DNA from 3 places in the Arthrobacter sp. BG5 genome. Region 1 is predicted to be linked to each of the others. Evidence: predicted binding sites of a transcription regulator. Region 1 holds the regulator's gene; each other region holds the start of a gene.
What was found. The regulator LexA, encoded in region 1, represses DNA repair genes until DNA is damaged. The targets are predictions, from matches to a motif close to TCGAACANNTGTTCGA.

Region 2: a site for LexA is predicted at 3,280-3,295, ahead of AC1MBE_RS01835 (DUF6504 family protein). Genes of this name have one in related genera too.
Region 3: a site for LexA is predicted at 3,278-3,293, ahead of uvrA (excinuclease ABC subunit UvrA). Genes of this name have one in related genera too.

The regions. Positions count from the first base shown of each region.
Region 1 is NZ_CM155268.1:3,450,350-3,456,736, reverse strand. Features, by position in the region: gene AC1MBE_RS15830 (histidinol-phosphate transaminase) at 30-1,148, opposite strand; gene AC1MBE_RS15825 (LysM peptidoglycan-binding domain-containing protein) at 1,240-1,632, opposite strand; gene lexA (transcriptional repressor LexA) at 2,022-2,771, shown strand; gene AC1MBE_RS15815 (ATP-dependent DNA helicase) at 3,011-5,158, opposite strand; gene hflX (GTPase HflX) at 5,151-6,387, opposite strand, start outside.
Region 2 is NZ_CM155268.1:417,852-424,238, reverse strand. Features, by position in the region: gene AC1MBE_RS01860 (SOS response-associated peptidase) at 1-674, shown strand, start outside; gene AC1MBE_RS01855 (hypothetical protein) at 781-2,031, shown strand; gene AC1MBE_RS01850 (VOC family protein) at 2,037-2,459, opposite strand; gene AC1MBE_RS01845 (chorismate mutase) at 2,474-2,800, shown strand; gene AC1MBE_RS01840 (hypothetical protein) at 2,813-3,199, opposite strand; gene AC1MBE_RS01835 (DUF6504 family protein) at 3,366-3,695, shown strand; gene AC1MBE_RS01830 (DNA polymerase III subunit alpha) at 3,692-6,387, shown strand, end outside.
Region 3 is NZ_CM155268.1:121,298-127,684, reverse strand. Features, by position in the region: gene uvrA (excinuclease ABC subunit UvrA) at 279-3,134, opposite strand; gene AC1MBE_RS00575 (GntR family transcriptional regulator) at 3,321-3,713, opposite strand; gene AC1MBE_RS00570 (ABC transporter ATP-binding protein) at 3,710-5,473, opposite strand; gene AC1MBE_RS00565 (ABC transporter ATP-binding protein) at 5,566-6,387, opposite strand, start outside.

The DNA.
Region 1 (6,387 bases):
GGACGGTGTGCGTGGGTCCTGGCTTAAGTCTAGGCGGACTGCACTTCGTGGCCGGCCAGGATCCGTTCGAGGGCTTCCAGAAACGCTGTGGTTTCCGTCTCAGTTCCGGCGGTCACGCGCAGGTGGCCGGGGATGCCGACGTCGCGGATGAGCACGCCGGCGTCCAACAGCCCTTGCCAGGTCTCGTGCGGGTTCTCGAGGCCGCCAAAGAAGACGTAGTTCGAATCGGAGGCGGCGGGCTTGAGGCCCATCCGGGTCAGCTCCGTCACGATCCGGTCGCGCTGGCGCTTGATGTCCTCGACGTCGGCCATCAGCGCCACCCGGTGGCGCAGGGCGGCCAGCGCCGTCGCCTGGGTGATTGCGGAGAGGTGGTACGGCAGCCGGACCAGGCGCAGCGCGTCGGTGACCTCCGGGGCCGCCGCCATGTAGCCGAGCCGGGCCCCGGCCAAGGCGAAGGCCTTGCTCATGGTGCGCGAGACGATGAGCCGCTCGCGGCCCGGCAGCAGGGTCAGGGCGCTGGGCGTGCCATCGTGGGCGAACTCGTGGTACGCCTCGTCGACGATCACGATTGTCTGGCTGGCTTCGCCGGCTTCGTAGACGGCCTCGACGACGTCGAGACCCAGGCCGGTGCCGGTGGGGTTGTTCGGTGAGCAGAGGAAAACGACGTTGGGCTTCAGCTCCCGGACCTGGCGGGCTGCCGATTCGGCGCTGAGCCCGTAGTCCTCGGCGCGGACCCCGACGATGTATTCGGTGTCCGTACCGGCGGCGAGCAGGGGGTACATCGAGTACGTGGGAGGGAAGCCGAGCGCGGTGCGGCCCGGGCCGCCGAAGGCCTGGAGGATTTGCTGCAGGACTTCGTTCGAGCCGTTGGCTGCCCAGATGTTGCCGGCGTCCAGGCCGTGGCCGAGGTATTCGGCGAGGGCTTCGCGCAGTTCGGTGAACTCGCGGTCCGGGTATCGGTTCAGTCCGGCGGCGGCCTCCGTCACGGCCTCGGCGATGGCCGCGCGGACGTCGGCCGGGACGCCATGGGTGTTCTCGTTGACGTTCAGCAGGATGGGGACATCCAACTGGGGCGCACCGTAGGGGCGCAGTCCGCGCAGATTGGTCCGGAGGGGCAGTCGGTTGAGGCGCTCTAGCTGGTCAGTCACCTGCCCAGTTTAAGTGAGACCGGCCCCGGCCCCGAAACTGTGACCGCCCGGGGCCCGCCGGGGCGGCCGACGGCGGCCTTGGCGGGGTGGTCTATTTGGCGGGTACGTAGAGCTGCTGGCCGGGGATGACCCGCGCGGCTTCGAGGTTGTTCAGCTGCACGATGTCGGCAACAACGTCGCGGGGGTCCCGCTCCGGGGCGACCTCACCGGCGATGGCCCAGAGCGACTCCCCCGGCTGGACCGTCACCGTGACGGTCGGTGTGAGCGAGAGCTCCGCGGCCGAGTCGGCGGCCTTGGCCGGGGCGTTCAGGAACCCGGCCAGGGAGAGGACCAGGGCGGCCAGCAGGATCAGCGGCAGGCCGAAGAAGACGAAGCGTCCGCGGCGAGTCAGCCTCAGCGGAGCCTGCCGGGAGGCAGCAGCGGGCGCCGCCTCCTGAGCGGGAGCGGAAACGGACGAACCGGAAATAGCGCTTACTGCTGACATGAGCTGAGCCCTCCTGGACTTATCTGTGCCGCCCGGCGTACTCCACGTACCTGCCGCCAACCGGCCGAACCATCGAACGCATTACCTTCGATCGCGAACCCTCGAACACCAAACTTCGAACACACCGCCGAACCCTAAGAGCCAGCAAGGCTTCGAAACTTCGAACACATATTCGAACTTCGCTGCTTCTGTTTTAGCACTTATGAACGAACATTGTCGAGACTCGCTAGAACAAATGTTTGAAAAACCCTGGCGGCTGCCCTACTTTTGAATCACAGGACAACCACTTGGGTTGGTCAGCAACAGTTGATCAGCGGGGTCTGACATTGTTCGGACCGAACGGTCCCGGCAGCCACGGCAGCCGGGCGGAATGGAAAGGCATGGCGAACATGGCAGCACAAGCCGCCGGCGGGAGGGCCGCTCAGCGGAGCCCCCAGACCGGCCGGGCGCCGAAGAGCCTTACCGTCCGTCAGAAGAAGATCCTGGAGACCATCCAGCGTTCCGTGACAGACAACGGCTACCCGCCCTCCATGCGCGAGATCGGCGACACCGTCGGGCTGGCCAGCCTGTCCAGCGTCACCCACCAGCTCTCGCAGCTGGAAAAGCTCGGCTACCTGCGGCGTGACCCCAAACGTCCCCGCGCCATGGAAGTGCTGATGCCGCTGACCCTGGACGAGGGTGCCACCACGATCTCCGGTGTGGAGAAGTCCAGCGGCCTGCGCGCCGTCGGCGGCCAGGCTGTCGCCGAGCTCGCCAGCGCCACGGACACCGCGATGGTCCCGTTCGTCGGCCGCATCGCCGCCGGCGGCCCGATCCTGGCCGACCAGGTGGTGGAGGACGTGATGCCTCTGCCGCGCCAGCTGGTGGGCCACGGTGAACTGTTTATGCTCCGGGTGGCCGGTGATTCAATGATCGACGCCGCCATCTGCGACGGCGACTGGGTCGTCGTCCGGCGTCAGAACGATGCCGTCAACGGCGACATCGTTGCCGCATTGCTCGATGACGAGGCCACGGTCAAGACGTTCCGCCAGCGCGACGGCCACACCTGGCTGCTCCCGCAAAACACCCAGTACGAGCCGATCCTCGGCGACCATGCCGTCATTATGGGCAAGGTCGTCTCGGTGCTGCGCTCCCTGTAGCCTCCCCCGCCGGCTTCCCGGCCACACCACCCCTGCCAGCCACACCCCACCGGCAGCGCCAAAGGCCCCGTCCGAGGTTCCGGATGGGGCCTCCGTGCGTTCCCGCCCGGTTGTCGGCAGCACGACGGCGTGCGGGGCCGCCGCAGCCGCGGAAACCCGGCTCTGCCGGCCCCGGGGCTCACAAGAACCGGGCGGGAACGCCAGCGCGGCCCATTGGTACCCCCGCCGGCCCTTCCCGCCTACTTGGCGGGTTGCTGGGCCTGTTGCTTGGCCGGGGTTTCTTTGCCGAGGCGTTCGAGGGCTGCCAGCGCCACCGACGGGTCGGTGGTGGGCCAGAACGGCGGCAGCGCGGCCCGGAGGAACGCGCCGTACCGTTCGGTGGACAGCCGGGAATCGAGGACCGCCACCACGCCCTTGTCCGACGTCGAGCGGATCAGGCGTCCGGCTCCCTGGGCGAGGCGGATCGCTGCGTGCGTCGCCGAGACGCTCATAAAGCCGTTGCCGCCGGCTTGGGCCACCGCCCGGGAGCGGGCCGTCATCAGCGGGTCATCGGGCCGCGGGAACGGGATCCGGTCGATCACGACGAGGCGGCAGGAGTTCCCTGGCACGTCGACGCCCTGCCAGAGCGACATGGTGCCGAAGAGGCAGGTGTCCGGCTCGTCGGCGAACTGCTTCACCAGCGCGGTCATGGTCGATTCACCCTGGCAGAGAATGCTCATCCCCAGCCGGGGCCGCATCGCCTCGGCCGCCTCTTCGGCGGCGCGCCGCGACGAGAAGAGGCAGAGGGCGCCGCCGCCGGAGGCGCGGATCAGCTTCTCGAGCTCGTCGAGGGCTTCCGGCGAGGTCCCCCGGCCCGGCTTGGGCAGGTGCTTGGCAACGTAGAGGATGCCTTGTTTGGGATATTCGAAGGGGGATCCGACGTCGACGCCGGTCCAGCTGGGTGCGCCGGGACCCACCAGGCCGAGGCCTCCCGCCGCCGGCTCGAAGGCCGAACCGATCGCCAGGGTTGCCGACGTCAGGACGACGGTGTGGTCGGCGAACAGTCCCTCGCGCAGCCGGCCGGCGACGCTGAGCGGAGCAACGTTGATCAGGGCAGGCGCGGAGTCGTCAGGCTGCGAGTAGCCCTGCTGCGGATCGAAGCTGCTATTGCGGGAGAACCAGACCACTTCCCGGTTCTCCTTGGCGGCCAGGAGCCGTTCGCAGAGCTCCAGGATCACCATCAGCCGGGAGCGCGCGAGCTGCCGGCCACCGTCGGCCGTGTTGGCGCTGTCGCCCTTGGAGTCCGAAAGCGCGGCGCGGCAGGCGTCGCGGAGCTGGTCTACGCAGTCGAGCTGTTCGCTGTTCAATCCGTTGGGCATCAGCCCGCTGGGGACGCCTTCAATGGCGAGCTCGAGGTTGGACGCGGCGTTGTTTAGCGCATCCACGGTGATCCCGGTGTGCTTGCGGGCGCCCGAGGCGGCGGCGTGCACCATGGCGACGGACAGCTGGCCGGAGACGGCGCCCGTGACCCGGTCCTGGAGTTCGTGCGCCTCGTCGACCACCACCACGTCGTATTCGGGCAGCACGGCGAGGCCCTCGAAGGCGCTGACGGCCAGCATGGCGTGGTTGGTGACCACCACGTCGGCGTCGGCGGCGTTTTGCCGGGCCAGTTCGCTGAAGCATTCGGCGGCGAGCGGGCACTTCTGCGCCCCCAGGCACTCCATCGAGGTGACGGAGACCTGCCGCCAGGCGCGGTCGGTCACGCCGGGCAGCAGCTCGTCGCGGTCCCCGGTCTGGGTGTCCTCGGCCCACTCGCGAAGCCGGACGACCTCCTTGCCGAGCTGCGAGGACGGACCACCCACCGCGGCGGCGAAGTGCGGCACGGAGGTGTCTTCGCCGAGGGAGAACAACTGGCCCTCGGACGGTTCCTCGGAGGGGAAACCGCCTTCGAGTTTGTGCCGGCAGACATAGTTGGAGCGGCCCTTGACCAGCGCCACCTTCACCGGCCGCTCCAAGGCCGGGGTGATGGTCTTGAGCAGCCGGGGCAGGTCCCTGCCGACAATCTGGGTCTGCAGGGCCAGGGTTGCGGTGGAGACCAGGGTGGGCTTGTCGCTGACCAGCGAATGCGCGATCAGCGGAATCAGGTAGGCAAGCGACTTGCCGGTGCCGGTGCCGGCCTGGACCAGCAGGTGGTCGCCGGTGTCGATCGCGCGCGCCACCTGCCGCGCCATTTCGTGCTGGCCGTCGCGGCTCTGACCGCCCATGCCGGCGACCGCCCGGTCGAGCAGTTCAACCACAAACTGCTCGCCGGCCGGGCCGTTTCGAGGCTTGCTCTTAGCCGGGCTGCTTTTGGCCGGGCCGCTGTCCGACGGCGCGGCCGCCCCCTCGGCCACCGCTGGTTCAGTCATTGCTGACGAAGGCATCCAGTTCGGCCGCGAGCCCCTCGCGCACCATCACCACGGCGCGGGTGCCGGTCTCCTCGTGGTCGAGGCTGATGATCTCGGCGTCGGTCTCGTGCAGCTTGCTGAGCAGGTCCCCGCGGTTGTACGGAATCATCAGTTCCAGCTTCACGCTGGGCCGCGGAATACCCTCGCTGATGGCTTTGAGCAGCTCCGGGATGCCTTCCCCGGTGCGGGCCGAGACCACAACGTGGCGCGGTTCGCGCTGCTTGAGCCGTTCGATCACGAACGGGTCGGCGGCGTCGGCCTTATTCAGGACGATGATCTCCGGCACCTTGCGGGCGTCGACTTCGCTGAACACGGTGCGGACGGCCGCGATCTGGCCCTCCGGGTCGGGGTGCGAGACGTCGACGACGTGCAGGATCAGGTCCGAATCGGCGACCTCCTCCAGGGTGGAGCGGAACGCCTCCACCAGCTGGGTCGGCAGCGAGCGGACAAAACCCACGGTGTCGGCGAGGGTGTAGCCCAGCCCGTCGGAGGTTTCAGCCTTGCGGACGGTCGGGTCCAGGGTGGCGAACAGGGCGTTCTCCACCAGCACACCGGCGTCGGTCAGGCGGTTCAGCAGCGAGGACTTACCAGCGTTGGTGTAGCCGGCGATCGCCACCGACGGCACGGCATTACGACGGCGGTTGGCGCGCTTGGTTTCCCGGGCCGGCTTCATGGCGGCAATTTCACGCCGCAGCTTGGCCATTCGGGTGCGGATCCGGCGGCGGTCCAGCTCGATCTTGGTCTCACCGGGGCCGCGCGAACCCATGCCCGCTCCGGCGCCGCCCACCTGGCCACCGGCCTGCCGGGACATCGATTCGCCCCAGCCGCGCAGGCGCGGGAGCAGGTATTCGAGCTGCGCCAGTTCCACCTGGGCCTTGCCTTCGCGGCTCTTGGCGTGCTGGGCGAAGATGTCCAGGATCAGGGCCGTGCGGTCGATGACTTTGACCTTGACGATGTCTTCCAGGCCGCGCCGCTGGGACGGGGCGAGCTCGGCGTCCACCACCACGGTGTCGGCGCCGGTGGACATCACGATGTCCTTGAGCTCCTGGGCCTTGCCGGAGCCCAGGAAGGTGCCCGGGTCCGGCTTGGCGCGGCGCTGGACGAGCCCGTCAAGCACCTCGGATCCGGCGGTTTCCGCCAGGGCTGCCAGTTCGCGCAGGGAGTTCTCGGCGTCGGCCAGGGTGCCTTCG
Region 2 (6,387 bases), 710 kb from region 1:
AGATCGTGATTCCGCCGTCCTGGAACGTCGCGCCGACCGCCGACGTGCCGATCCTGCTGGAGCGGCTGGTGGACGGCGCGCCCGTGCGTCAGCTGCACCTTGCCCGCTGGGGACTCGTGCCGTCCTGGGCCAAGGACCCCGGCATCGGCTCGAAAATGATCAACGCGCGCAGCGAGAGCGTGCTGGAGAAGCCGGCCTTCCGGAAGGCCACCCGCGCCCGGCGCTGCGCCGTTCCGGCGGACGGCTACTACGAGTGGAAGGGCGAAGGCCGCGGCAAGCAGCCGTACTACGTGCACCCGAAGGACGGCAGCCCGGTGGTGTTCGCCGGGCTCTACGAATGGTGGAAGGACCCGTCCAAGGCCGAGGGGGACCCCGAGCGGTGGTTGCTCTCGACGTCGATCCTCACCACCGACTCGCCGCCGGAAGGCTACGCGGACGGCATGCTGGCGGAACTGACGGCCCTGCACGACCGCGTCCCGCTGCCGATGGACCGTACGACGATGGAAACCTGGCTGGACCCGCAGGCCGGGGACGCCGCCGCCCTCGTGGGCCTGGTCCGGGCCGGCGCGCACGACGTCGCCGAGGGCTGGCGGATCGACGCCGTCGGCACCGCCGTCGGGAATGTCAGGAACGATTCCCCGGAGCTGATCGAGCCGGTCGGCAGCCTGTTCTAGGGGACGCGCGCCCCGGACGTTGCTACCTTCCACGCCGCGTGCGGGTTTGCAGGCCGGGACGAAGGTACATTTGTCCCGATGAGAGTCTGGGTCAACCAAGGGGGCAATGGTGACAATTTTTGGTCGTGAGTCGGCTACCGCGGTCTATCGAATCCGGCGAAGGGCCAGTGGGCTGCGGTGGATCATCCTCAGCACTGCACTTGCTGTGATTGGCCTTCTCGGGGTCTGGATTACCATCCCGGAATGGATCAACATGCTCCTGGCGGCAGTCTCATTTGCGTTGCTGTACATGGAGGTGAGAGCCCACCGGCGCTCAGTTGCGTCGACGGTGTTCGAGCCGCGCGTGAGCGATTCCTTCGACAGCGTGGCGCAGGCGACAAGCAACCACGGTCGGTTCACTTATCGGAAGTTTCCACACGGATCGTTCCTCTCGGATGCACTGGTGAGCGCGGCCATACGGCACGGACTGGAGGCGAGGCTGGATTCCGAACCCTTCACGGTGCCCCCGGCACTCAGCGCCCTCGGCCAACGCTTTCTCGACGAAAAGATCAAGCTTAGGCATGTCTTTGACGGGCCCATCCTTGGCTGGAACTCCAACGTCGGTGTCGGGACGGCCGCGTCTGAGCTGCCTCGCTGGATAGATTTTCAGCCCGCAACCTACTTTCAGCACATCGCAACGGACCAACTTGCACTCCACGACGTAAGCCAAGCTGGTCGTTTCACCGCAGACCACGGGCGAAGACTATTCATTAACCGGCGCGGGGCGCTCAGGGACTTCCACGACTCATGGCTTGTGAACGTGGTTGGCACCTCTGTCATGGCATTCACCAGCGATGGCAAGCTGCTCATAGTGGATCAGGGAATTCATAATCTCAATAGCGGCGGACAGTTGGCTCCGAGCGGCTCGGGTGCGCTGGAGCCCCGAGATTTTCAGGGTCGCGCTTCGCTTTCGCTGGCGGAATTGGCGGCTAACGGGGCCAACCGTGAGCTGCAGGAAGAAGCCGGAGTCCTTGCCAGCGAGATACGGGCGAGCTACTTTCTAGGCTTCGGACGCTGGCTCGAAAAAGCGGCGCGTCCCGAACTGATGACACTGAGTCTGCTCTCCGTGGACTCGCACGTTCTGGAACAACGAATGACCGGGAAACTTGAGAAACCGTTTGTTCGTGGACGCACATTCACCAGGCTTGTGGGTGAACCGGATGAATGGGGATCGTCGCCGGATACAATGCTCGAGCCCCAGTACCGGGGAAGGCTCTCCCTGCCGCTTTCAGTGGGGCTGGCGCTATTGAGTGAATTCGTCGCAGCGGGCGGCCCATCGGCAGAAGTGTTTTCAACCCACGTTATCGCCGGCGACTAGGGCGCCTAGACCGTGACCTTTCCGCCGGCGTCGACCGTCCAGGTGGGGTTGAAGGCGACCTCCCAGCGGAAGCCGTCCGGATCGGCGAAGTAGCCGGTGTACCCGCCCCAGGGCTGGGTCGTGGGCGCCGCCACGACGGCGGCCCCGGCAGCCTCCGCCTGCCGCATTATTGTGTCCACCGCGTCGGCGCTGCCCACGTTGTGGCTGAGCGTAATGCAGGGAACGCCGGCGGGGGCGTCAGTGGCCGCCTCGGCCTGCATCTGCCCGGCGTCCCAGAGCGAGAGTATGAGGCCGTGGTTGGCCTGCAGGAAGATGACCTCGCCGGGAACCTCGCGATGGACCGGCCAGCCGAGGCCCTGAACGTAGAAGCGGCGCGAGGCGTCAACGCTGCGGACACCCAATGAGATGAAGTCGACTCGTGGTTGCATCTTTCGATACTGTCATGGACATGTCCACACATCACCGTGACGCCAAAGACGCCCAGGCCGACAAGGAACAACTCGCCGCCGTGCGGGTGGCCGTCGACGAGGTGGACGAGCAGATTGTCGCGCTGATCGGGCGCCGTGAACGGCTGATCCGGATCGCCGGTACCCTCAAGGCGGACAGCGCCGAGGTCCGTGCCCCCGGCCGGGTGGAGCGGGTCCTGGAACACGTCAAGTCCACGGCGGAGCAGAAGGACATCGACACCGAAATCGTTGAACAGACCTACAAGGCCATGATCGACGCCTTCATCAGGCTCGAGCTGGATGTGTACAAAGCCACCAGCTAGGGCTGGGCTCTTCTAGAGCGACTCCTCGACGGGCACGTTGGCCTGGTAGTCCCTGCCCTCGCAGTCGCTGTACGCCGTCATCAGATGGCCCTTGGTCAGCCCCATCACCGTGCTGAGCGGAAAGTTCCCCGTGATGGTGTTGCCGGAGTGCTCCACACCCTTGAGGTCAAAGTTCTCCTCCGTGCCGTCATGGCTGAAGCAGAAAAAGGACACGGCCTCGCCGTTCATGAACTCGATTTCCATCCGGCGCTGGTGCGAGTGGTCCGGAGTGGCCGCCACGAGGCCCACCACGTAGGCGCCGGAACTCGGAATGTTCCCGTCTATATCGAACTTCGCCACCAAGGTTGAATCCTTGGCGGCGATGCTTACGTGCTTCAGGAGTGCGCTGTGGGAGCTCATAGCTCAATCCTGCTACCTGTGCCTTCGTCCGTCCACCCCCATCTAGGTTTTGTCCCGGGCCCGGCGTAGACTTGAATTGTTCGAAGATATATTCGAATAACTGCCAGGATCTTTTCTTCATGAAGCACAGGGTCCTTGGTGCAATTCAGCGCGTATGGGAGGCAGCATGGGGATGTTCAGCGAGTCGGTGGACGTCGCCTGCGCCCCGGAGGGCCAGCCGCTGTCCCTGGAATGGGCCGGGCAGCACTACGTCGTCTGCGCCGAACCGCTCCGCTGGTTTGAACGGCGCCAGTGGTGGGCCGAGGAACAGCGGGCGCCGCTGGGCGGCGGCGCCGGGCTGGTGGACCACGAGATCTGGCGGGTCCAGGTCCGGGAGGAACGCAACCCGGAGCGGACACTCACCCTTGACCTGAGCCGGCATCTGGGCAGCGGCCGCTGGCGGCTGTTGCGGATCCACGACGCCCTGCACACCCTCCGGAAGCCTGAATCGGCATGAGCTTTACCCACCTGCACGTATCCACCGCGTTCAGCGCCCACTACGGGGTGTCCTGGCCGGAGGAACTGGCCGCTGCCGCCGCCGCGGACGGGGCCACGGCGCTCGCCTGCACGGACCGCGACGGACTCTACGGCACGGTCAAACACCTGAAGGCCTGCATGGCGGCCGGGCTGGACCCCGTCGTGGGGGTCGACCTGGCAGTCTTTGACGACGACGGCGACCACCGCACCCAGCTCGGCGGGCGCGTCGTCGTGCTGGCTCACGGGCAGAACCGCGGCGCCGGCTACCGGGCGCTCTGCCGGCTGGTCTCCGATGCCCACGCCCGCACCACGGGCAAGGCCGGGGGAACGGTGCCCGTCGCCGTGACCAGGGCGGAACTGGCCTCCCGCGCCCTCGATCCGCAAACCCTGGAACCGGTCCTGACCGTGCTGATCGGCCCGGACTCCGACGTCGGCCGGTCCATGGGGGGCCGGCGGTACCTCCGCCCCCGCACGCTCTTCAAACGCTGGCTGGACGCCATGCCGGCCGGAACCCTCGCCGCCGAGGTGGTCTCCCAGCTCAGCCCGCCCGGCGAACCGCTGAGCACGGCCCACGCGGTGCGGATGATCAAACTCGCCGCGGAACACGCCGTCCCCGCGGTGCTGAGCAACGCGGTGCGGTATTGCGCCGAGGACGGGGCCGCGACGGCCGACGTGCTGGACTCCGCCCGGACGCTGAAATCCCTGCCTGAGCTCTCCGCCGCGCCGCTGCTGCAACCCAACGGGCAGGGCTGGCTGAAATCCGCCGCGCAGATGCAGCGGCTGGGCCAGGAAATCATGCACGCCGCCGGCTACGGCGCAGCGGACCTCAAGAGCCTGCTGGCGCACACCGAGGCGCTCGCGGACCGCTGCCGGATGAATCCGGTCACGGACATGGGCTGGAAGCAGCCGGTGGTGCCGGAAGCCGCGGTGATCGGGATCGCGGGGGACCCGCTGGTGGAGCTCACCCAACGCTGCGAGGCGGGCATCAACCGGCGCTTCCCCGGGATCACCGGGAAGCCTGCCGAAGAGCTGCGCGCCCGGCTGGAGCACGAACTGCGGATCATCGACGGCCTGGGTTTCGCCTCCTATTTCCTCACCGTCGCCGAGGTGTCCCGGATGATCCTGGACATGGGTGTCCGGGCCGCCGCCCGCGGCTCGGGCGCCTCCAGCCTGGTGAATTACCTGATTGACGTCAGCCAAGTCAATCCCTTGCAGCACGACCTCATCTTCGAACGCTTCCTCTCCCGGGACCGGGCCACCCTGCCGGACATCGACATCGACGTCGAAAGCGCCGAACGGCACAACGTGTACCGGAAGATTTTTGAGCGCTTCGGCTCCGAGCGCGTCACGCTGATGAGCATGCAGAACGGCTACCGCGCCCGCGGTGCGGTCCGCGACGCCGGCCTGGCCCTGGGCATGGACGGCGGCGACATCGACGAGATCGCCAAGCAGCTGTGGCGGTTTTCGGCCCGGAACTTCCGCGAGGCGCTGGTGGAGAAACCGGAGCTGAAGGAATTCGCCGGCCGGGTGGAGCAGCGGGACTTCGCCGAAAACCAGCAGCTGGACCTGCTGGTGGACCTGACCGAACGGCTGGACCGGTTGCCGCGCCACATCTCGATGCACCCTTGCGGGGTCATCCTGGGCGACGCGACCCTGCTGGACCGCACCCCCGTGCAGCCCAGCGGCCTGGGCCTGCCGATGAGCCAGTTCGACAAGCACGACATGGATCCGATGGGCATGCTCAAACTCGACGTCCTGGGCGTCCGCATGCAGAGCGCCATGGCCTTCGCCGTCCGGGAGGTGATCCGGCTGCATCCGTCCAAGGCCGAGGTGGTGGCGGCCGGCCAACACCCTTCGGGGCCGGACGGCGCCGGCCCGGACTACATCGCCGCGGACGGCCGGATTGACCTTAATGCCGTCCCGCTCGACGACGAACCCACCTATGAGCTGATCCGCAGCACCCACACCCTGGGTTGCTTCCAGATCGAGTCCCCAGGCCAGCGGGAACTGATTGGCAAGCTGGCGCCCAGGGAATTCAACGACCTCATCATCGACATCTCGCTGTTCCGGCCCGGACCGATGAAGTCGGACATGGTCCGGCCCTTCCTGGAACACCGGCACGGATTCGCGCCGGAGGTGTACCCGCACCCGGACCTCAAGCCGGTACTCCAGGAGACCCATGGCGTCACCGTCTTCCATGAGCAGATCCTCAAGACCTTCGATGTAATGACCGGTTGCGGGCTTGCCCGGGCCGACGAATTCCGGCGTGCCCTCGGCAACGAGGTACTGGAAGGCAAAGTGGAGGAATTCTTCCGTCGCGAGGCCAAAGCCCGGGACTACACGCCCGAGGTGGTGGACAAGGTCTGGGGGACCCTGAAGGCCTTCGGCAGCTTCGGCTTCTGCAAGGCCCATGGCGCCGCCTTCGCCGTGCCCACGTACCAGTCGGCCTGGCTCAAGACCCACCACCCCGAGGCGTTTCTGGCCGGCCTCTGGGAGCACGACCCCGGCATGTACCCCAAGCGGCTGCTGGTGGCCGAGGCCCGGCGGCTGGGGATCCCCATCCTGCCGCTGGACATCAACCGCAGCCAGGCCGAGTACCGGGTGGAACGCGTGGAGACCGGCCCGGACCGGGGCAAGCTGGGCATTCGGCTGAGCATCAACGGGATCTTCGG
Region 3 (6,387 bases), 410 kb from region 1:
GTGAAGCGCCGTGGCGGTGTGCACGACCCCGACGGCGCCGGCCGCGTGCAGTTCGCCGTCGGGCGAGATTACGGGCACTGTTGTAGGCGTCACGGGCCTTAGTTTCTCACGAGTAGGGGAATGCCAGAAACTCGCATACACCTTCAGGAATACTTTCGTGCCGCCCTGCTGGTCGCACGGCGGCGCGGTAATGCCCTGCCGCTGCCGGAATACCGGCAGCGGCAGGGCAATTGCGCGTCATGGCCTTGATGGCGCGTTGTCCGGAATACTTGCCGGGCTCAGCCGAGGATATCGGCGAGGAACGCCGCGGTGTGGCTGTCCTTGGACTTGGCGACCTGCTCCGGCGTACCGGACGCGACCACCCGGCCGCCGCCGGAACCGCCGTCGGGCCCCAGATCGACGATCCAGTCCGCGCTCTTGATGACGTCGAGGTTGTGCTCGATCGTGATCACGGTGTTGCCCTTTTCGACCAGGCCCTGCAACACCATCAGGAGCTTCCGGATGTCCTCGAAGTGCAGCCCGGTGGTGGGCTCGTCGAGCACGTAGATGCTGCGGCCGTTCGAGCGCTTCTGCAGTTCCGCGGCCAGCTTCACGCGCTGCGCCTCGCCGCCGGAGAGCGTCGTGGCGGGCTGGCCAAGCCGTACGTAGCCGAGGCCGACGTCGACCAGTGTCCGCAGGTGCCGGGCGATCGGCGAGAACGCGGCGAAGAACTCGGCGCCCTCCTCGATCGGCATGTTCAGCACGTCCGCGATGGTTTTGCCCTTATAGTGCACCTCAAGCGTCTCGCGGTTGTAGCGGGCGCCGTGGCACACCTCACACGGGACGTAGACGTCCGGCAGGAAGTTCATCTCGATCTTCAGCGTGCCGTCGCCGGAGCAGGCCTCGCAGCGTCCGCCCTTGACGTTGAAGGAGAACCGGCCCGGCTGGTAGCCCCGGACCTTGGCCTCGTTGGTCTCCGCGAAAAGCTTCCGGATGTGGTCGAACACGCCCGTGTAGGTGGCCGGGTTGGACCGCGGGGTGCGGCCGATGGGGCTCTGGTCGACGTGCACCACCTTGTCCAGGTGCTCGAGGCCCTGGATCGTCTTGTGCCGCCCGGCGACCTGCTTGGCGCCGTTGAGCTTGTTCGCGAGCACCTTGTAGAGGATCTCGTTGACCAGGGTGGACTTGCCGGAGCCGCTGACGCCGGTGACGGCGGTGAAGAGGCCCAGCGGGAAGGCCGCGTCCACGTTGAGCAGGTTGTTTTCCTTGGCCCCGACAACCTTGAGCTCACGCTTCTTGTCGTACTTGCGCCGCTTCTTCGGCACTTCGATGGACTTCCGCCCGGACAGGTAGTCGCCGGTCAGGGACTCGGTGTTCTTCAACAGGTCCTGGTAGGAGCCGGAGTGGACGACCATGCCGCCGTGCTCGCCGGCGCCCGGTCCGATGTCCACCACCCAGTCGGCCTCGTGGATGGTGTCCTCGTCGTGCTCGACCACGATCAGGGTGTTGCCCAGGTCCCGGAGCCGGGTGAGCGTTTCGATCAGGCGGCGGTTGTCGCGCTGGTGCAGCCCGATGGACGGCTCGTCGAGGACGTACAGCACCCCGACCAGGCCGGACCCGATCTGGGTGGCAAGGCGGATGCGCTGCGCCTCGCCGCCGGACAGCGTGCCGGAGGGCCGCTCCAGGTTCAGGTACTCAAGGCCGACGTCGAGCAGGAAGGTCAGGCGAGCCTGGATCTCCTTGAGGACCTGGTGGGCGATCTGGGCCTCGCGGCCGCTGAGGACCAGGGTGTCCAGGAAGTGCGCGCACTCACGCATCGGCAGCGCGGCGACCTCGGCGATCGACTTGCCGTTGATCAACACCGAGAGTGACGCCGGGTTCAGCCGGGCACCGTTGCAGGCCGGGCATGGCACTTGGCGCATGTACTCCTCGTAGCGGTCCCGCGCCGAGTCGGAATCCGTTTCCGTGTGCTTGCGGTGCACGTACTGGACCACGCCTTCGAAGCCGGTGCTGTACTTGCGTTCCCGGCCGAAGCGGTTGCGGTACTGCACCACGACCTTGTGGTCCTTGCCGTGCAGCACGGTCTGCCGGGCCTCGGTGGAGAGCTTCTCCCACGGCGTGGTCATCTTGAAGCCGATTTCCTTGGCCAGGCCGCCGAGGAGCCGGTTCCAGTACTCGGTGGTGGCGGTGCCGAGCGACCAGGGCGCGATGGCCCCCTCGGAGAGGGAGAGCTCCGGGTTGGGGATCAGGAGTTCCTCGTCGACCTCCAGCTTGGTGCCGATGCCGCTGCAGGCGGAGCAGGCGCCGAAGGGGTTGTTGAACGAGAACGAGCGCGGTTCGATCTCATCGATGGCGAGGGGGTGCTCGTTAGGGCAGGCGAGGTGCTCGGAGAAGGCGCGGATCCGTTCCGGATCGTCGGCGTCGAGGTCAACGAATTCGGCCAGCACCCGGCCCTCGGCCAGGCCCAGCGCGGTTTCCACCGAGTCGGTGAGTCGCTGGCTGATGCCCTCCTTCACGACCAGGCGGTCCACCACCACTTCAATGGTGTGTTTGAACTGCTTGCCCAGCTTGGGCGGATCGCTAAGCTGGATCAGCTTGTCATCCACCCGGGCCCGGGAGTAGCCCTTCGCGGTGAGCTCCTTGAACAGTTCGACAAACTCGCCCTTGCGGCCGCGGACCACCGGCGCCAGCACCTGGAACCGGGTGCCCTCGGGCAGTTCCAGGAGCTGGTCGACGATCTGCTGCGGGGTCTGCTTGGTGACCGGCTCGCCGCAGACGGGGCAATGCGGGCGCCCCACCCGGGCCCAGAGCAGGCGCATGTAGTCGTAGATCTCGGTGATCGTGCCTACGGTGGAGCGTGGGTTCTTGCTCGTGGACTTCTGGTCGATCGACACCGCCGGGGAGAGGCCTTCGATGAAGTCGACGTCGGGCTTGTCCACCTGGCCCAGGAACTGGCGCGCGTAGGCGGAGAGTGATTCCACGTAGCGCCGCTGGCCCTCGGCGAAAATGGTGTCGAACGCGAGGGAGGACTTGCCGGAGCCGGAGAGGCCGGTGAAGACGATCATCGCGTCGCGCGGCAGGTCGAGGTCGACGTTGCGCAGGTTGTGTTCGCGTGCGCCCTTAACGACGAGGCGGGACAAGTCGGGGCGGGCCAGTTCCGCGCCCGCCGACGCCGGGCTGGACGGCTGCGGGCTGACCGCTTTCCCGGGCTTCACCGGTGCGGCAGCGGACTGGACATCGACGGCGGGTTCTTCAGCTAAGGCTTTAGGCACGCCTCCAATGCTAATCGAAAACTTCTTCGAATATCTATTCGGGCGGAGGTTGTGCTAGTAGAAGATGTGCTAGTGCCGGTCGTACGCGGCCGCCAGCAGCTGGACGGCCTCGGCGAAGCTGGCACCCTGGGCTTTGGCCGCCGCCGCGAACTCCGCCGCGGCGGCCGTGAGCGAACCCCAGGCCTCGTCGCGGGCACAGACAACCGTGCCGTTCCTGCCCTGCGTCGCCACGACGCCGGCGGCCTCAAGTTCCTTATAGGCGCGCGCCACGGTGTGCGGTGCCACGCCAAGTTCGCCCGCCAGGCTGCGCACGGCCGGGAGCCGGGTGCCGGGGGCCAGGGAGCCGTTGTTGGCCTGCTCGATGATGTTCAGCCTGAGCTGCTCGAAGAGCGGCACCGAGCTGCCGGCATTGGGCTTCCAGCTGCCGGGGAAACGGCCGGCTGTCCGCTCGCCGGAACTCACAGTTCCGGCTCCAGGACATCCTCAGCCCGTTCGCTGCCGGCGAACTGGGCGCGGTACAGCGAGCTGTACAGTCCGTCCCGCGCCATCAGGTGCTGGTGGTTCCCCTGTTCAACAATCCGTCCGTGGTCCATGACCAGAATTAGATCAGCGTCCCGGACTGTGGACAAGCGGTGGGCAATCACGAAGCTGGTCCGGCCCTGCCGGAGCCGGGCCATGGCCTGCCGGATCTGCACCTCCGTGCGGCTGTCCACCGAGCTGGTTGCCTCATCGAGGATCAGGATGCTGCGGCCGGACAGCTCCGCCCGGGCAATCGAGATCAGCTGCCGCTGGCCGCGGCTGAGGGAATCGCCGTCGTTGCCGAGCATCGTGGCGTAGCCGGCCGGCAGGGCCCGGACGAACTGGTCCACGTGACTCGCCTGCGCGGCGGCGAGAATCTCCTCGTCGCTGGCGCCGGGCCGGCCGTACTCGATGTTGTCCCGGATGCTGCCGGTGAACAGCCACGCGTCCTGCAGCACGGTGCCGAAGGCGGACCGCAGCACGTCGCGGGGCAGTTCGGCGATGTCCGCGCCGTCAACCGTGATCCGGCCCGAGTCCAGCTCGTAGAACCGCATCAGGAGGTTGACCACCGTGGTCTTGCCGGCCCCGGTGTGCCCCACGATCGCGACGGTCTGGCCCGGCTCGACGGCGAAGGAGAGGTCCTGGACCACCGGGGAACCCGGCGTATAACCGAATGTGACGTTTTCGAAGGTGACCCTCCCGGGGGGCGCGGCGTCCCCGCCGTCGGCGGCGCGCAGGGCGGCGGCCCGGGCGGCGCCGGCGGCCGGCTCAGCCGGGTCCGGGGGTATTTCCGGGGCGTCCAGCAGCGCGAAGACGCGTTCGGCCGAGGCCACGCAGGACTGCATCAGGGTGAGCATGCCGCCGATCTGGCCCATCGGCTGGCTGAAGAGCCGGCTGAACTGGATAAAGGCCTGGATACCGCCGACCGTCATGGTGCCGGCGGCCACCTGCAGCGCTCCGATTACGGCCACCGCGATGTAGTTGAGGTTGGAGACGAAGATCATCAGGGGCTGCACGACGCCGGACAGGTACTGCGCGCTGGAGGCGGACCGGAAGAGCCGGTCATTGCTCTGCCTGAAGGTGACCGCCGCAGCGTCCTGCCGGCCGAAGGCCTTCACGACTTCGTGCCCGGTGAAGAACTCCTCCAGGTGCGCGTGCAGTTCGCCGGTGCTGCCCCACTGTGCGGTGAAGTGCGCTTGCGATTTGCGCGCCACAATGACCGTAATGAGGGTCGAGACGGGGACCGAGGCGAGCGCGATCAACGCCAGCAGCGGCGAGAGCCAGAACATCATGGCCAGGGCCCCGGAGAGCATCAGCACCGACATGATCAGCTGGTTCAGCAGCTGGTTGAGTGACTGCGAGACGTTGTCAACGTCGTTGGTGGCCCGGCTGAGTACGTCGCCGCGGTGCTGGTCGTCAAAATGGCTGGAGGGCAGCAGGTGCAGCTTCTGTTCCACGGATGAACGGAGCCCGTAGCTCAGCCGCTGCACCGCTGTTGCGGTCAAGGCACCCTGGATCCAGCTGAACAGCGAGGCGCCAAGGTACATCAGTGCCACCGCGAGCAGCAGCCGGCCAAGCCGCTGCTCGTCGAAGGCTCCGCCGACCACGCTGCGGACTACGACGTCGGTGGCGTCGCCGAGGTATTTGGGCGCCGCCACGTTCAGTGCCGCGAAGCAACACGTCGCGGCGATGACGCCGGCCATGCGAAGGCGCACCGGCTTCAGCAGCCCCAGCAGCCGGCCGGCGACCCGCCATTTGGCACCGGCCGTTCCGGCCTGCACCGGGAAGCCGGCGCTCACAGGGTTTCCTCGAGGACCAGTTGGGAGGCGGCGATCTCCTGGTAGGTCCGGGAGGACTCCAGCAGCCCGTGATGGGAGCCCTGCGCCACCAGCCGGCCGTCCTCGAGCACAAGGATCAGGTCCGCGTCCTCGATGGTGGACAGCCGTTCGGCCACGATCAGCACGGTGGCCGCCCGCAGCAGCGGCTCCAGCGCCGACCGGAGCCGGACGTCGGTGCCGTAGTCGAGGGCGGAAAAACTGTCGTCGAACAGGTAGACGGGGGCCGGCCGGAGCAATGCCCGGGCAATGCACAGGCGCTGCCGCTGGCCGCCGGAAAAGTTGGTGCCGCCCTGGCTGACCGGGGCGTCGAGGCCGCCGGGTAGGTCCCGGACGAAGTCCGCGGCCTGGGCGGTTTCCAGCGCCTGCCACAGCTGCGCCTCGTCCGCCGCCGGCCCGCCCATCCGCAGGTTCTGCTCCAAGGTCCCGGAGAAGAGGTAGGAGTGCTGCGGCACCAGCGACATCATTTGGCGCAGCGACGCCAGCGGCAGCGAGCGGATCCCACGGCCGCCGATGCTGATGCTGCCAGCCGTCGGGTCAAGGAACCGCGGCAGCAGGTTCAGCAGGGTGCTCTTGCCGCTGCCCGTGGCGCCGACGATCGCCGTCGTCGTCCCGGGGACGGCGGTGAAGCTGACCCCGGCCAGCACCGGCGCTTCGGCCCCGGGGTAGGCGAACACGACCTCGCGGAACTCGACGGTGCCATCGGCCACCGCCGGCCCGGGGCCTGGTTCCGGGCTTGCCGCGAGGCCCGGCGCGGAGCCCGGCGCGGAGCCCGGCGCGGA